Regions from separate parts of the Serratia sp. L9 genome, predicted to be linked through region 1. Evidence: predicted binding sites of a transcription regulator. Region 1 holds the regulator's gene; each other region holds the start of a gene.
What was found. The regulator CRP, encoded in region 1, controls carbon source genes, mostly activating them, when cyclic AMP is high. The targets are predictions, from matches to a motif close to ATGTGANNNNNNTCACAT.
Positions count from the first base shown of each region.

Region 2: ACQ86O_RS15115 (sugar transporter) is a predicted target of CRP. The motif match lies at 2,062-2,079, and genes of this name have one in related genera.
Region 3: ACQ86O_RS23335 (ABC-F family ATPase) is a predicted target of CRP. The motif match lies at 2,092-2,109, and genes of this name have one in related genera.
Region 4: glpT (glycerol-3-phosphate transporter) is a predicted target of CRP. The motif match lies at 2,222-2,239, and genes of this name have one in related genera.

Region 1 covers NZ_CP192591.1:1,543,221-1,547,651, forward strand. The annotation lists gene ACQ86O_RS07165 (YccS/YhfK family putative transporter) at 1-961, opposite strand, end outside; gene crp (cAMP-activated global transcriptional regulator CRP) at 1,018-1,650, opposite strand; gene ACQ86O_RS07175 (OsmC family protein) at 2,032-2,439, shown strand; gene ACQ86O_RS07180 (LysR substrate-binding domain-containing protein) at 2,443-3,351, opposite strand; partial or broken gene ACQ86O_RS07185 (MFS transporter) at 3,617-4,431, shown strand, end outside.
Region 2 covers NZ_CP192591.1:3,206,169-3,210,599, forward strand. The annotation lists partial or broken gene livM (high-affinity branched-chain amino acid ABC transporter permease LivM) at 1-356, shown strand, start outside; gene ACQ86O_RS15105 (ABC transporter ATP-binding protein) at 364-1,239, shown strand; gene ACQ86O_RS15110 (ABC transporter ATP-binding protein) at 1,236-1,952, shown strand; gene ACQ86O_RS15115 (sugar transporter) at 2,139-3,326, shown strand; gene ACQ86O_RS15120 (fimbrial protein) at 3,873-4,400, shown strand.
Region 3 covers NZ_CP192591.1:4,918,415-4,922,845, forward strand. The annotation lists partial or broken gene moeB (molybdopterin-synthase adenylyltransferase MoeB) at 1-409, shown strand, start outside; gene ACQ86O_RS23335 (ABC-F family ATPase) at 473-2,065, opposite strand; gene ACQ86O_RS23340 (DUF1240 domain-containing protein) at 2,615-2,848, opposite strand; gene cynR (transcriptional regulator CynR) at 3,137-4,024, opposite strand; gene ACQ86O_RS23350 (carbonic anhydrase) at 4,145-4,431, shown strand, end outside.
Region 4 covers NZ_CP192591.1:812,527-816,957, forward strand. The annotation lists gene glpB (glycerol-3-phosphate dehydrogenase subunit GlpB) at 1-467, opposite strand, end outside; partial or broken gene glpA (anaerobic glycerol-3-phosphate dehydrogenase subunit A) at 457-2,105, opposite strand; gene glpT (glycerol-3-phosphate transporter) at 2,471-3,823, shown strand; gene glpQ (glycerophosphodiester phosphodiesterase) at 3,965-4,431, shown strand, end outside.

The sequences.
Region 1 (4,431 bases):
AGTGATAATAACAGAACTGACCAACCGGATTATCGGCATGCTGAGCGGCCACTTTCTCCAGCGCGGCCAGCTCGTTCTTCATGCTGAAACGGGCAGAGTGCCGATGATAGAGAATATCGTCGGCCACTATGCGCAGGCGTGCCGCGATCACCTGGGCGTTACGGCGGATAATTGCTTCGGCCTGGCTCTGCTCAACCAGCTTTTGCACTTCTTCCGGCAGATGCAGGCTGACGGTAATGTGCTCCTGCAGATCGAGCGCTACCTGGAAAGTGCGGCGCAGGCGTTTTTGCTCCAGATTATTGGTATGGGGCAGAAAGTTGAGCTGCTGATACAGCAGGCTAATCAGGTCCATCACTTTCTGCTGGCGTTGCAGCAGCGGTGGCAGAGCAGTTTCTGGATCGGTGTGTTGAGTCAGCAGCGAGTATTTGGCTTCAAAATAGTCGGCTAGCTGCCGATAGAGCTGGTTCAGGGATTCGCGCATCGGCTGCTCTTTCCACAATTTGAACCAGAACCAGGTAAACAGCCCGTACCAGGCGGTGCCTACGGCATACAGCAAGGGGGCATGCCATATCGGGACGGTACCGGCCATGCTGAGAGAGAAGATGGCGGCAACCAGTGCTGCAGGCAGCAGGCGGGCATGCAGTGGGCTAATTTCACCACTGACACCAAGCAGCAGCGCCATAACCAGCATCAGTAAGGGGAGTGGGAGGTGCCAAAGCAGAGCCTGTTGCAGCAAAATGCTGCTGATGGCGAATAGCGAACCGCCAACCATCAGGCGTTTGAAAAAGCGTTTATGAGGCGTATCCAGCCCGGCGATATTACAGCAGGCGGGAACCAGCGAGAACATCATGCCCAATTGCAGGTTACCAATCAGCAGGCCAAAAGCCACCGGTAAACACAGCACCAGCGTTTGGCGCAGTGCATAGTTGACTTCCGGGTGGTAAATCAGGCGGCGCCACATGGTTTGCTATTCAGCAGGCAAAAAAACGGCGCATTGATGCGCCGCTTCTTCAGGGATTAACGTGTACCGTACACGACAATGGTTTTGCCGTGAGCGGAAATCAGATTCTGATCTTCGAGCATCTTCAAAATACGACCAACGGTTTCACGTGAACAACCGACGATCTGGCCAATTTCCTGGCGGGTGATCTTGATCTGCATGCCATCTGGGTGAGTCATGGCATCAGGCTGTTTTGCCAGGTTCAGCAAGGTTTGCGCGATGCGGCCGGTAACATCAAGGAAGGCGAGGTTACCCACTTTCTCTGAGGTAATTTGCAGGCGGTTTGCCATCTGAGCGGACAGGCGCATCAGAATATCCGGGTTAACCTGGATCAACTGGCGGAATTTCTTGTAGGAAATTTCAGCCACTTCACAGGCCGTTTTTGCCCTTACCCAGGCGCTACGTTCCTGGCCTTCTTCAAATAATCCAAGCTCGCCGATGAAATCCCCCTGGTTAAGGTAGGACAGGATCATCTCTTTACCTTCTTCATCTTTAATCAGCACCGCAACGGAGCCTTTCACGATGTAGTAAAGCGTTTCGGCCTTTTCACCTTGGTGAATCAGCGTACTCTTTGATGGATATTTGTGGATATGACAATGAGACAGGAACCATTCAAGAGTCGGGTCTGTTTGCGGTTTGCCGAGAACCATTCGCTGTTATCCTCTGTTGTTATCGCTGCCTTGTATCACAGGGGTCAGAGTTCCCTGTAAAACGTGCTTATAGCCTGGGGTTTTAGTTGTGGCTATCAACAGGTTTTGAGGCGTGTTATAGAAATACGCTTGTGCTCTAGCATATTAACTTGCGCGAAGTGCTGCAAGCTACATTCTGTTAACATACCAATATAGGGGCCTTTCCTTGGACATTTCCCTGAAATCGGTGACCTGGAAAGAGTTGTTGCGGCTCTGTTTGTAGCACAGAGTGAGGCGGGTGTCTTGTGTTGTCTCGCTTCAGCATGATTAGCGTCAGGTTCCGTTGCCAGTTTCTATACGAAAGCGTACCCTGTTTTTGAGAAATTAACCGGAGTGTACAAAATGCAGGCAAGAGTTAAGTGGGTGGAAGGACTGACATTCTTGGGTGAATCTGCGTCTGGCCATCAGATTTTGATGGATGGAAACGCTGGTGATAAAGCACCCAGCCCAATGGAGATGGTGTTGATGTCCGTAGGCGGTTGCAGCGCCATCGATGTGGTGGCTATTTTGCAAAAAGGCCGTAACGACGTTCGTGATTGCGAGGTGAAGCTGACCTCTGAGCGTCGTGAGGAAGCCCCTCGTTTGTTTACCCATATCAACCTGCATTTTATTGTTAGCGGCAAAGGGCTGACCTATAAGATTGTAGAGCGCGCGGTTGACCTTTCTGCCGAGAAGTACTGCTCCGTTTCGCTGATGCTGGGCAAAGCTGCCAACATCACCCACAGCTTTGAAATCCGCGAAGTAGCCTGAGCCTTACCAGGCGTAGCGCTGGCAATGAAGGCGCAATAAATCCAGAAATCGCCGCGCCGTTACGGTCAGTGGCGATTTCTGCGAATACAACACGCAATACTGTGCCTGCGGCAGGCTGTCGATAGGTAACGTCACCAGTTGGTGCTGCAAATTAAACGGCGCACTCATCGCCCGTGCCACGATGGTCAGATAGTTGGTCTGCATAACCATATTCAACCCACATACCACCGAGTCTGAACGTATAGGCGCGTGGATCAATTGCTGATAGAACGAGCCGAGCACCGATTGCAGTTGCTGGTAATACCCCATATCAGTTTCCGGTAATAACCATTTGGCCTCACAAAGCTCATCAAGCGATGTCGCCTGTCCCAGCGGATGGCCCTGGCGGGCGATGATGCAAAATGATGCGCTGAACAGCGGTTCGCGAACCAAATCTTCCAGGGGTAGCTCCTGGCTTACGGTGCCTACGGCAAAATCCAGACGCCCTTCGCGCAGGGCGGGCAGCAAGGTGGAAAGCTGCGCCTCGCGGATCAGCACATTGGCCTGCGGGAACGGCTGTTTAAAGTCTTCGACCAGTGCGGGTAATACCGTGAGTGCCAATAAAGAAGAGCAACCGATAGCCACGCTGCCTTGCGAATGCTGGTTCAACTGCTGGATCTCGTCGGCGGCACGTTGTAATTCTTCCAGAATCAACTGCATCCGCAGGGCAAATGCCCGGCCAGTTTCGGTCAGCGTCATCCCCTGGCTGCTGCGAATGATCAATTGGGTTTCCAGGATCTGTTCCAGTTCGCGGATGGTACGGCTCACCGCCGGTTGAGATTGCCCCAGCGCACGCGCAGCCCCGCGAATACTGCCGCTGCGGATCACCTGCTGGAATACCTTTAGCTGCTGTAACTTCGGTAAGTAGCGCATTCCTGTCCCTATCAGTAAAAAGTATCACCCCTTACAAAATTGTATCTTATGCCGCCATTAAAAAGCCGCTAGTTTCGATGTTGTTGATATAAGTGATTGTTATTAAAAATATAAAGTGATTCAGATCACACTATCATAATACGCCTGCCCTGCCGGAGGCTTACCTGGGTGATAACTTAAAGGAATATCAGCGATGAAAAATCGTTCACTGATGATTTTTTTGCTGTTTGTAGGTTATGTCGTGGTTTACATCGATAAAACCGTGATGGGTTTTGCACTGTTGCCCATCGAGCGTGAGTTTAATTTGCAGGCGGAACAGCTGGGTTATATCACCGGCATGTTTTTCCTGGCGTATTCGCTGTTCCAGATACCGGCGGGTTGGCTTAATGACCGCTTTGGCTTTAAGAAGGTGTTGTGCAGCTCGCTATTGTTGCTAGGGGGATTTGCCCTGTGCTTCGGCGTGTTGGGCTTCGGCCTGGGGCTGCTGGTCACCTTCCGTTTCCTGTCCGGCATTGGCCATTCCGGTTATCCATGTTCCTGCGCCAAGGCGGTGGTGGCGAATTTCCCGCTGGAAGAGCGGACGTTTGCGCAATCTATTCTGCTTTCCTCCGCCGGGTTGGCGATGACCCTTGGGCCGCTGGTGGCGGTGTACTGCCTGGATCATATCGGTTGGCGCGGTTCGTTCTCAGCCCTTGGCCTGCTGGCCTTTGTGATTGCAGCCTGCATCCTGTGGCTGGTGCCTAACCCCCTCAGGCGGAACGTGCTCAGCCGGGAGCGGCGGGAGTCACTTATAAAGCCTTGCTGAAAAGCCCGATTGTCCTGCTGCTGTTTGTGGCGATCTTTTGCATCAACATCCCTTCATACGGCCTGATGGCATGGCTGCCGAAATTCCTGGTCCAGCAGCGTGGAATGCCGATTGGCATTTCCAGCATGGTGGTGGCCGCCGGCGGTTTGGGGATCTGGATCTCTTCGCTCGGCACCGGCTGGCTGGTGGGGCGCTATCTGCAAGGGCGTGAGCCCCTGGTTATCTTTTTCAGCTCTTTACTCAGCGCACTGTGCATTTGGCTGGTGTTTACCAGC
Region 2 (4,431 bases), 1.7 Mb from region 1:
CCTGCCGCTCGCTTGGGCTGAACCATGTATTGGTCAAACTCTCGGCGTTTATGATGGGGGCTTCCACCGCCGGGATCGCCGGGGTGTTCTTTGCCACTTATCAAGGCTTCGTCAACCCGACTTCATTCACCTTCTTTGAGTCGGCGCTGATCCTGGCGATTGTGGTGCTCGGCGGCATGGGCTCGACCATCGGCGTGGTGCTGGCGGCCTTTGTGCTAACGGTGGCACCTGAGCTGCTGCGCAGTTTTGCTGAATATCGGGTGTTATTGTTCGGTGTGCTGATGGTGTTGATGATGATCTGGCGCCCACGTGGCCTGGTACGTATCAGTCGCAGCAGCTTTGCAACACGCAAGGGGTGGCGCCATGAACGATGCCATTTTGCGAGTCGAACACCTGATGATGCGCTTTGGTGGCATCAAGGCGTTGAACGATGTGAATCTGCAGGTTGAACGGGGGTCGATTACCGCATTGATTGGCCCGAATGGCGCAGGGAAAACCACGGTGTTCAACTGTCTGACGGGTTTTTATCGCGCCAGCGGCGGCGCTATTGTGCTCAACACCCGCAAGAAACCCACCGATGTGATCCGCGTTCTCGGGCAGAAATTCCAGGCCAGCGACTGGATTAACCCCGCGCAACTGGGATCGCGTCTTTACTACAAAATGTTTGGCGGTACTCATTTGGTGAACCGTGCCGGACTGGCCCGGACTTTCCAGAATATCCGCCTGTTCCGTGAAATGTCGGTGGTAGAAAACCTGCTGGTGGCGCAACACCGCCTGAGCAATCGTAACCTGGTGGCTGGTGTGCTGAATACGGTCGCCTATCGCCGGGCAGAGAGCGAGGCCCTCGATCGCGCATTTTACTGGCTGGAGGTGGTCGAACTGGTAGATTGCGCCAACCGACTGGCGGGGGAGATGTCATACGGCCAGCAGCGGCGGCTGGAAATTGCCCGAGCCATGTGCACCACCCCGGAGATGATCTGCCTGGATGAACCTGCCGCCGGGCTGAATCCGGTAGAAACCGCCACCTTAAGCCGGATTATCCGTTTCCTGCGTCAGCATCATGGCATCACGGTGCTGTTGATCGAGCATGATATGGGGATGGTGATGGAAATCTCCGATCGGGTGATCGTGCTGGATCATGGGGATGTGATCGCGCAGGGTTCACCGCAGGAGATCCAACATAATGACAGTGTGATTGCCGCTTATCTGGGTGCGGACGAAGAGGAGTTGGCGGGATGAACGACGTGATGCTGGAATTTCGCAATGTGGATGTGCATTACGGCCCGATCCAGGCGCTGCAGCAGGTGTCATTGCAGGTGAGGCAAGGGGAAACCGTTGCGCTGATCGGCGCCAACGGTGCAGGGAAGTCCACGTTGCTGATGTCGATTTTCGGTCAACCCCGTATCAGCGGTGGGCAAATTCTGTTTCACGGTGAGGATATCAGCCAGCGCTCGACACATTTTGTCGCCAGCAGTGGCATTGCACAGGCTCCGGAAGGGCGGCGGATTTTCCCGGATATGAGCGTGGAGGAAAACCTGTTGATGGGCACCATCACGCTGGGTAACCGCTATGTTGCCGAAGATATGCAGCGTATGTTCGAGCTGTTCCCACGCCTGAAAGAGCGGCGTAACCAGCGGGCAATGACCATGTCGGGTGGGGAACAGCAAATGCTGGCGATAGCCCGTGCGTTGATGAGCCGGCCAAAACTGCTTTTGCTGGATGAGCCCAGCCTGGGGCTGGCGCCGATCATCGTCAAACAGATATTCAGCATTCTGCGTGAGCTGGCCAACAGCGGGATGACCATTTTCCTGGTGGAGCAGAATGCCAACCACGCGTTGAAACTTTCCGACCGGGGGTATGTGATGGTCAACGGCCAGATCCGTCTGAGCGGCACAGGGGCAGAACTGCTAAGTAACCAGGAGGTGAGAAAAGCCTATCTGGGAGGAGGTTAACGATTATCGCTCCCGATGGAAGGGCCACTTTTCATCGGGAGCCGATGGGGCCTGAAAGCCGATATTTCTGCCCTTGGGGTTGCTGCTGAACAATTCAGCACTATAAAAAATGTGATGTGAATCGCATTTTTGTTACGGGTTGGATAAAATATCGCTATTGCCCGCCCTGTACTGGAACATCTCAATATGGAAGAAGTCAGCACTTCTCGCTCAACCGCCTGGTTGCGTGTCGTCGTCCTTGCCGTTTCGGCATTTATCTTTAATACCACCGAATTTATCCCTGTCGGGTTATTGAGCGATATTGCCCAAAGCTTTGAGATGCAGACCGAGCAGGTTGGCCTGATCATCACTATCTATGCCTGGATTGTCGCCACGGCTTCGTTAATCTGTATGTTGCTGACCAGCAAGATTGAACGGCGCAAGCTGTTGATCGGGGTGTTTGTGCTATTTATTGCCAGCCATGTGCTCACGGCGGTGGCATGGGACTTTACTACCCTGGTGATTTCGCGGATTGGTGTAGCGCTGGCACACTCGGTGTTCTGGTCAATTACTGCGTCATTGGCTATCCGCATGGCGCCGGCGGGCAAGAAGGCGCAGGCGTTGAGCATGCTGGCGGGGGGAACCGCGTTGGCGATGGTACTGGGCTTGCCGTTAGGCCGAGTGGTGGGGCAACTGCTGGGTTGGCGCATGACTTTTATTGGTATCGCGGTTTGTGCCACGTTGGCGCTGGTGATGCTGTGGCGCTTGCTGCCGGTGCTCAAAAGTGAACATTCCGGCTCGTTGGCCAGCGTGCCGGTGTTATTTAAACGCCCGGCATTGGTTAGCCTGTATATGTTGACTATTGTGGTGGTTACGGCTCACTTTACCGCCTACAGCTATATCGAACCCTTTATTCAGACCGTGGTGGGGTTGTCTGCCAATTTTACCACGCTGATGTTGTTACTGTTTGGTGCTGCGGGGATTATCGGTAGCCTGCTGTTTAGCCGCTACAGTGAATGCTTCCCTTCAGGCTTCTTTATTGGTGCCATTGGCCTGTTGGCCGCCAGCCTGTTATTGCTGTTGCCAGCTTCCGGCAATGAAATTTCCCTGACGTTGCTTTGCGTGGTATGGGGGATGGCAATCATGGCGATTGGCCTCTCCATGCAGGCTAAAGTGTTAAGCCTGGCACCGGACGCGACGGACGTCGCAATGGCGATCTTCTCTGGACTGTATAACTTTGGTATCGGGGGCGGGGCGCTGCTGGGTAATCAGGTCAGCCTGCACCTTGGAATGGCAAACATCGGTTTCGTTGGTGCGCCATTAGCGCTGATCGCTCTCGGTTGGTGCGTGCTGAACTTCTATCGCAGCGAACGTTTACAACAACATCAAGTCTGACAAGCGCAACGCTTGGCCTCGGGGAAGGGGTAAATACCTTCCCCCTCTGCATCTTCCTCCTGCATTGTTGCTGTTCATGCTGGCGTGCGTTTGGACATCTTTATCTGTTTGTAAATTTTTATCGGACTATTCTTTTCATGAATGAGTTAATTCTTAACATTATTTTTTAGGAATTGTCTTGGTTTTCTGTTCTGTACAAAAAAAATAATAAACATTTTTAAATTAAAACTGACATTAAAAACATTAAAGTCAGAACTAAAAGCTATTTATATTGATTTGGTCAGTTAATGATTCTATTTGTGTTTTTGTTGTGTAAGATAATTCTGGTCGAAGCGTAGTCAAATTCGTAAGTGCATTTAGTGCAGTAGTAAGGATTTGGTTGGCTGAAGCACGATCAGATTGATCGGATTTTTCTGGTGTCCGGGAAGCCATTCCCCACACTTATGGAAAGAGAGAAAAACCGTAGTAACAACCAGGTTATTGGTGCGTGAAAATGCAGAGCTTTCTCACTCGCCATTAACAGAACATGGAAGGGTTATAAAGAGTATGAAAATGAAAAATATTGCGATTATGGTATCTGGCCTGATTTTGTCTAGCGCTGTGCTGGCTGATAACACCATTAAATTCCAGGGTGAAGTAGCCGATCAAACTTGCGATATCAGCATCAACGGCAATGCCTCCACGCCACTGATCCTGCTGCCAACGGTACCAACCACCTCACTGGCAACCAGTGGCAGTACCGCCGGGCAAACGCCATTCACCATTGGCCTGACCGGTTGCACCGCGTCTGCCAGTGTCACCGCAATTAAAACCGTGTTTGTGGGGAACAACCTGACCGCTGATGGCCGCATGGGTAACACCGGCAGCGCGTCTAATGTGTCTCTGCAATTGGTTGACCCAGCTTCGCCAAGCACGCCACTGGATCTGACCGGCCAAACCGGTTCCGCAGGGCTTTCACTGGCTTCCGGCGCGACGTCTGCGGCTTATGACTTTGCTGTGGAATATTACTCCGAAGGCACCGCTACCCCAGGTTCAGTATTGGGCAGCGTACAGTACTCCGTTTCTTACCAGTAATATAACCTTCTTAATTTGCAGTTACAGTGTT
Region 3 (4,431 bases), 2.3 Mb from region 1:
GCAGATGGCGCAGCAGATCGCCGCTTGTGATGTGGTGCTGGACTGTACCGATAATGTGGCCACCCGCGATATGCTGAACCGCCTTTGCCATGCGCAGAGCAAGCCGCTGATTTCCGGTGCCGCCATCCGCATGGAAGGCCAACTCAGCGTATTTACCTATCAGCCCGAAGAACCCTGTTACCGTTGCCTGAGCAGACTGTTTGGCGAAAATGCCCTTACCTGCGTAGAAGCCGGTGTCATGGCCCCCTTGGTGGGCACCATCGGCACCTTGCAGGCAATGGAAGCCATCAAGCTATTGGCGGGATATGGCCAGCCGCTGGTGGGTAAATTGCTGATGTTTGATGCCATGAGCATGCAGTTTCGCGAAATGAAACTGCCTAAAGATCCACGATGTGAAGTGTGTGGCTGAGCGATCAGAAAAGATTAAAAAATGGGCCGTCACGACGGCCCATAAGCTTTCAGCGGTGCTGAATCAGACAATACCCTGGCTACGCAGATAATCTTCGTAGTTGCCGGTGAAGTCGATCACCTTGTTCGGTGTCATTTCCAGAATGCGGGTTGCCAAAGAGCTGACGAACTCACGGTCGTGGGAAACGAAGATCAGGGTGCCTTCGTACATTTCCAACGCCATGTTCAGCGACTCGATGGATTCCATATCCATGTGGTTGGTAGGTTCATCCATAATCAGGATATTAGGACGCTGCATCATCAACTTGCCAAACAGCATGCGGCCTTTCTCACCACCAGACAGCACCTTCACGCGCTTCTTGATATCATCCTGGCTGAAAAGCAGACGTCCAAGCACGCTGCGCACTGCTTGCTCATCGTCCTTTTCCTGCTTCCACTGGCTCATCCAGTCAAACACGGTCTGGGTATCGTCGAATTCGTATTCGTGATCCTGAGCGTAGTAGCCGATCTTGGCGTTTTCAGACCATTTCACGGTGCCGTTATCTGGCTGCACGTCACCTACCAGCGTTTTCAGCAAGGTAGATTTACCGATACCGTTAGGCCCCAGGATGGCGACTTTCTCGCCCACTTCAACCATCAGGTTGAATTTACTGAACAGAGGGCCGTTATCGAAACCTTTTGCCAACGCTTCCACTTCCAGCGCATTACGGAACAGCTTTTTGTCCTGCTCGAAACGAATAAACGGGTTCTGGCGGCTAGAGGCTTTCACTTCGTCCAACTGGATCTTGTCAATCTGGCGGGCACGAGAAGTGGCCTGTTTAGATTTGGAAGCATTGGCGCTAAAGCGGCTGACGAATGACTGCAGTTCGTTGATCTGCGCCTTCTTCTTGGCGTTGTCGGCCATCAAGCGCTCACGCGCCTGGGTTGCTGCCGTCATATATTCGTCGTAGTTACCCGGATACACGCGCAGTTCGCCGTAGTCCAGATCCGCCATGTGGGTACAAACCATGTTCAGGAAGTGACGATCGTGCGAAATAATAATCATGGTGCTGTTACGTTCGTTCAGCACCTGCTCCAGCCAGCGGATGGTATCGATATCCAGGTTGTTGGTTGGTTCGTCAAGCAGCAGGATTTCGGGATCAGAGAACAGCGCCTGCGCCAGCAAGACACGCAGTTTGAAGCCTGGAGCGATCTCGCTCATCGGGCCGTAATGCTGTTCAACCGGGATCCCCACGCCAAGCAACAGCTCACCGGCACGTGCTTCAGCGGTGTAACCATCCATCTCGCCATAGGCCACTTCCAGATCGGCCACTTTATAGCCGTCTTCTTCGCTCATCTCCGCCATGGCGTAGATGCGATCGCGCTCTTCCTTCACCGCCCACAGTTCCGTGTGGCCCATGATCACGGTATCCAGCACGCTGAACTGTTCAAAAGCGAACTGATCCTGGCGCAGTTTACCCAGGCGCTCATTCGGATCCAGGAACACGTTACCGCCGCTCGGCACCAGATCGCCGCCGAGGATTTTCATGAACGTCGATTTGCCGCAGCCGTTGGCCCCGATCAGACCATAACGGTTACCGCCGCCAAACTTGACAGAGATGTTTTCAAACAATGGCTTACTGCCGAACTGCATAGTGATATTGTTAGTGCTTAACACAGCGCTCGCTCTTAATTTAATTGGGAATGTGATTTGGCGCGCATTATGCCATAACGGCGGTGAGAGATCGCGGGGATTTTTGGTTGATATTTGAGCGCAAATAAACGTTAACCGACTTGCGCCTAATAACCATACAAAGTCAAATGCCATTACAGCGCTTATTTTTTGTTACTCGCCTGCCCCTGGCTGAGCAGGCGAGTAATTCTTATCAATGGGAATAACATAAGCTAATGTGACAGTAGCAATGATTGTGCCGCCGATATAAAGCACTCTCTCCATTATTGTGTCAAAATGAAAAAAGAAATACACGCATAGCAGAAAGCCGATGGAGCCTAGCAAGTGAATCAGAGTGTTTGCTATAGTGAAACACACTTTGTCTTTAAATTTTTTTCCCATTTAGCTCTTTCTCCACAAATGATACTATTTTATTAAACGGTTCTTGGCCATGTTTCTGCCTAACCGTGAGTACATCAACAAATGGTTGAGGGACGATAAGGTCTATTCATTTGGTGTCAAGCACACTTGAGAAAACGTGCTTGTTTATTGTCATCATGAGCATAAACTTATCTCTTTTACAAATTTATCAGGCGCCATCCAAGATGTTCTTTGACATACGTCATACCCATTACCTTTAAGCTTATTATCGATATATATCGATGTAAACAAACTAATAATGGTGCCAATTATTGCTAAAATAGCTAATGAACTCGCTAATTTATTATTCATCTTCGCTTGTTTATCTGTTATTGCCGAATAAGATACCAGATGGGATTTCATCAGCATTGAATCCCTTCAATTGAGTCTACACCAAGGTGTTATAGACGATAACAGAACGGGATCCTATGATTTTTATCAGACCCACATTCGATTTTATTTAATGATTATGGCTAAAGTGGCCCGCCTGGTAGCAGATAATTGATTTCATTATCTCTAATTGCAAAAAACGCATGCGCAATAACTATTTTTAATAAAAATGAAATTCAAACAATGAATGAAATAAGCGTTTTATTTGAAAATGCGGCACTCAGCCTAGGGCCAAAATAGCCGAAAATCGGGATCAAGGGAACGTATTCAGCGCATTTCTAACGCCAATTCATTTAACATCTCAATAAATGCCCGCACAGCAGCACTGCGATAACCTTCTTTGCGCTGTAACAGCAACGCGTTACGTGCAGGCATCGGGATCGCCAGAGGGATTGGTCGTAAAAGCGGATTATCCCGCGCAATGGCCTGCGGCAAAATGGTGGCAAGCTGGCCCCGGCGCACAATTTCCACGATGGCACCAATTGCGTTGGCCTCCATCGCTACGTATGGAGTAATACTTTGGTGTTGGCAATAGTCATCCACGTAAATGCGTGTGGCGAAATCACGGTTCAGCAGCACCATTGGCAGTTGTTGCAGCTCAAGCGCGCTCAGGGTATCGCGGCGATTGGCGAGGTGATGCCCTTCACCCACCACCAGTTGCAACCTCTCCGTAAACAACATGCTGGCTTCTATATCTAGCGACTGAACAGGATCGAAAGCGATACCGATATCCAGACTATCGTCGCAAAGCAATGTCTCTATCTTATCCTGCGTCATCTCCTGGATATTCAGCGTAATGCCAGGGTAAAGCCGAAAGAAACGGTCAACCAGCGGGCCAATCAGATAGGCAGTAAAGGTGGGCGTCATTGCCAGGCGCAGGCTGCCACGCTCCAGCGTTGCAACGTCCTGGATCGCCCGCTTTCCGGCATCCAAATCCTGCAACGCCAGGCGGGCGTAACGCATCCAGGCCTCACCGGCATCCGTTAGTTGCACTTTCCGCCCCGAACGATCAAACAGCGTTGTTTGCAGAGACTCTTCCAACTGTTTGATTTGTTGTGACAAAGTGGGTTGAGAGACATGTAACACCTCGGCCGCTCTGGTGAAATTCCCCTGCTCTGCCACCGCCAAAAAGTAACGAATGTGCCGAAGTAACATAACGCCTCAAACTATTGGTAAAAACTATGGACATTATTATAAATAAGTCTTGGACCCTATAGCCAGAAAAATCCATTCTTGCACTCATTGATGAGCAGGCAACAAATTGATGGAGATAATATGCAAGAGGTAATTGACGGTTTTCTCAAATTCCAGCGTGAAGCCTTTGTTGAGCGTACAGAATTGTTCAAACGCCTGGCGAACAGCCAGAGCCCTCATACCCTTTTCATCTCATGTTCCGACAGCCGTCTGGTACCGGAACTGATTACCCAACGCGAACCGGGCGATCTGTTCGTGATCCGTAATGCGGGCAACATCGTCCCGTCCTTCGGACCAGAACCGGGCGGTGTCTCGGCCTCAGTGGAATATGCCGTTGCCGAGCTGGGCGTGGAAGACATTGTCATCTG
Region 4 (4,431 bases), 730 kb from region 1:
GGTTGAAAATCCAGGAAACCTTCAATCCCCAGCACCGCAATGTTTTGCCAGGGCAGTTTGCCTGCCAGCGGCAAAACCGGGATCGCCTGTGGGCTGAGCCAGGTGGCTCGGGAAGTCCCTAACGGAGTAACACGCAGATGGTTTTGTTCACTGCTGCCCTGCATTTGCAAGCCGCAACGCTGCAACAGCTGTTCAGCTTCGGTGGCCAGCCTGGCCACCTGTGTAGCACCAATCAGGCTGTAAGGATGCTGTGCCGCCTGTTGTGCCAAAGCGGGCAAGGCAGCCGCCGGTGAGGCTACCGGTGTGCCATCGGGCAATTGAGCCAGCAAATCGAGCGAACCGGAAGAGAAATAGAGCGCACTCTGGCCAGAACTGACCACCGCACAGCGTTTACCCAGCTCGGCTAAACGAACGGCGCAGCTCAAACCGGCCAGACCACCGCCAATCACCACCACATCAAATTGCATCATCCGCCTCCTGCTTACGGTCATCACGGGCATCGAGCCCGCATAACCCTTGGTAAACCCAACTGGTGAATTCGCTCTCGCGCAGCGCATCGCCCCAGGCGATGGGCCGCACCCCTTTCCAGCGTTCATTGAGGAAGTGGGAGAGCTGGGCGATGGATTGCTGCGGTGTGGTCACGTTAAAGCGCGTCAGTAGGCCAGCGGCACGGCAGGCGCACAGTTCCCCTGGCAGGTGCCCATCCCCACGCGGGTGCGGCGGCGTAAATCAACCAGGTTGTTGACGGTCAGGGTATTCACTGCATAGCGGACTTCCCCGGCGGTGACCGCTTCGCATTCACACACCAGGCTGTTGTCCAGGCGGTTACCGGATGGCACCAGACTGGCGCGATCGCCGTGGCGATATATCGCTGAACCGCGAATACTGGCTGGCAAAGCCACCACGTTACGCACGGTTTCTTCTGCGGATTGGCGAGATCCCGGCAAGGCTTCTTCTGCGGTGGTGCAAGGGCTATCGACACCCAGCTTGGCGCAGACCATATCGGTGGCCCATTGCGCCATCAGCCGGTAAGTCATCAGCTTGCCGCCGGTAATGGTGATAAAACCTTCCAGCCCATCCCGCACCGCATGATCGAGCAGGACAATGCCACGGCTGACGTTGCGCCCGGTAGGATCGTCGTCGCGGCCCACCAGTGGCCGGACTCCGGCATAAGCCCGCAGAATACGGGTTTGAGCCAGCTCAGGGGCCAGCAGAGAACCTTCACGGATCAACACATCCACTTCCTGAGGCGTAACCACCATATTGTCGATTTGGTCGTAATCAATATGTGTGGAAGTCGTGCCAATCAGCGAAATAGTGTCACCCGGCACCAGAATGTCGGCATCCGCCGGTTTACGACAACGGTTGATCACCATGTTGTTAATGCGATGGCCCAGGATCAACAGCGCCCCTTTGGATGGGAACATGCGAACGCGCAGATCGGCGTATTCGGCGATCTGCTGGCCCCATATCCCTGCAGCATTCACCACTACCTGCGCATAAATGTCGTATTGACGCGCCGCTTGATGGTCGAAAACGCTCACGCCATTCACACGGTCGCCCACGCGTATCAGACCGGTAACTTGATGATAGGTAAGGATCTGCGCGCCATATGCACGGGCATCAAGCATATTGGCCGCGGTTAAGCGAAAAGGATCAACCGTGCCATCCGGCACGCGTACCGCGCCGATCAGGCTTGGGTTGGCCGCTGGTTCCAGACGCAGCGCCAGTTGGGGGTCGATGGCTTCGGCCTCGATCCCGGCGTTGCGGCAGGCGGATATAAACTGTTGCTGATAGGCCAGCGAATCTTGCGGCAAGGTAATAAACAGACCATCAGTACGCTCGATACAGTGATGAGCAATACGCTTGAGAATGCGGTTTTCTTCGATACATTCGCGAGCCGACTCATCATCGGTCACCGCATAGCGAGCGCCGCTGTGCAGCAGACCATGGTTACGGCCCGTGGCACCGGTGGCAATGTCATGCCGCTCCAGCAATACACAGCGCAAGCCTCGCCGCGCACAATCACGAGCGATCCCCGCGCCGGTGGCTCCGCCGCCAATAATGATCACATCCGTTTCGGTCACTGGTGAGTTGTTGCTCATCACGCCCCCTAAGCCTGTAGTTATGAGTTTATTTAGCCACAGTTACTGGGGTCTTTGTTTGATAAGGAACAATAACGAACAAAAAACGAAAACAAAATGTCCTTAAAAAACCATCAATGTGATCAATATCACGAGTTTTTTGCGATTACCTATTTCATAACGTTAACCAATCGCTCAAAATCCGCCACGGTTTCATAAAAGTGTAACAAATGCGCCTTCCATCACAGTGACGTTTGTTGGTTTTCACTAGGATTACGCTCGTTATAGAACAATTTGACAACACTTCTGGCATCCGCTCGACCATCTTCAGGATATCCGTTTCCTGCTGATGCAATAAATAACTGATAAAGCCATCGGAGGCGCTCATGTTGAGTATTTTTAAACCAGCCGCACACATTTCACGTGTGCCGGTAGATAAGGTAGACCCGCTCTACCGCAAGCTACGCTGGCAAATTTTTATGGGGATCTTTTTCGGTTACGCAGCTTACTATCTGGTGCGTAAAAACTTCACCCTGGCGATGCCGTATCTGATCGATCAGGGGTTCAGCCGTGGTGACCTGGGCTTTGCACTGTCAGGGATCTCCATTGCCTACGGTTTCTCCAAGTTTATCATGGGCTCGGTTTCTGACCGTTCCAATCCCCGGGTATTCTTGCCTGCCGGCCTGATCCTGGCCGCCGCCGTAATGCTGTTTATGGGCTTCGTGCCTTGGGCAACCTCCAGCATCGCCGTGATGTTCGTGCTGTTGTTCCTGTGCGGTTGGTTCCAGGGTATGGGTTGGCCTCCGTGTGGCCGTACCATGGTTCACTGGTGGTCGCAGAAAGAGCGTGGCGGTATCGTTTCGGTGTGGAACTGCGCCCACAACGTGGGTGGCGGTCTGCCTCCACTGCTGTTCCTGCTGGGTATGGCGTGGTTTAACGATTGGCATGCGGCGCTGTATATGCCTGCTTTCGGCGCGATCCTGGTGGCGCTGATCGCCTTCGCATTGATGCGTGACACCCCGCAATCTTGTGGCCTGCCACCGATTGAAGAGTACAAAAACGACTATCCGGATGATTACACCCAAGAAGCAGAAGAAGAACTGACAGCCAAACAGATCTTCATGCAGTATGTGCTGCCAAACAAACTGCTGTGGTACATCGCTATCGCCAACGTGTTTGTCTATCTGTTGCGCTACGGCATCCTGGACTGGTCACCAACCTACCTGAAAGAAGTGAAACACTTCGCGTTGGACAAGTCCTCCTGGGCCTACTTCCTGTACGAATATGCCGGTATTCCAGGCACCCTGCTGTGCGGCTGGATGTCGGACAAGGTGTTTAAAGGCAACCGTGGCGCTACCGGGGTGTTCTTTATGACGCTGGTGACTATCGCCACTGTCGTTTACTGGCTGAACCCGGTGGGCAACCCTGGCATCGATATGGCCTGTATGATCACCATCGGCTTCCTGATCTACGGCCCGGTCATGCTGATTGGTCTGCACGCTCTGGAACTGGCACCGAAAAAAGCGGCAGGTACCGCAGCTGGCTTCACCGGTCTGTTCGGTTATCTGGGCGGTTCGGTCGCAGCGAGCGCCATCGTCGGTTACACCGTTGACTACTTCGGTTGGGACGGCGGCTTTATGGTCATGATCGGCGGCAGCATCGGCGCAGTACTTCTGCTGATACTGACCATGTTCAGCGAGAAGAAACACCACGCAGAAATCGCGGCCAAACGCGGCTAATTTCGCCACAACGCTTTTTGCATAATCTTTACCCTAAGGATTTCAAGTAGCAACGCTGCAGCTTGAAAGACGACAGGTAACAAGGCCGCACTCTCTGCGGCCTTTTTCATAGCCTCTACCTACAACATGGAGAATCACAGAATGCGGACTCAAACCAAAACCCTGCTGACGGGGATCATTCTTGCCACTTCAATGCTCAGTGCCGCACAAGCTGCGGATAAAATTGTTATTGCTCACCGCGGTGCCAGCGGCTACCTGCCAGAACACACGCTGCCAGCCAAAGCGATGGCCTATGCGCAAGGTGCCAATTTCCTTGAACAAGACTTGGTGATGACCAAAGACAACGAGCTGGTCGTGTTGCATGACCACTATCTGGATCGCGTTACCGATGTCGCCGAACGTTTCCCGGATCGCGCACGTAAAGATGGGCGCTACTACGCCATCGACTTCACGTTGCCTGAAATCAAGTCGCTGAAGTTCACCGAAGGCTTTGATATTAAAGACGGTAAGCAGGTACAAAGCTACCCTGGCCGCTTCCCGATGGGCAAATCCGACTTCCGCGTGCATACCTTCCAGGAAGAGATCGAATTTGTGCAGGGCCTGAACCA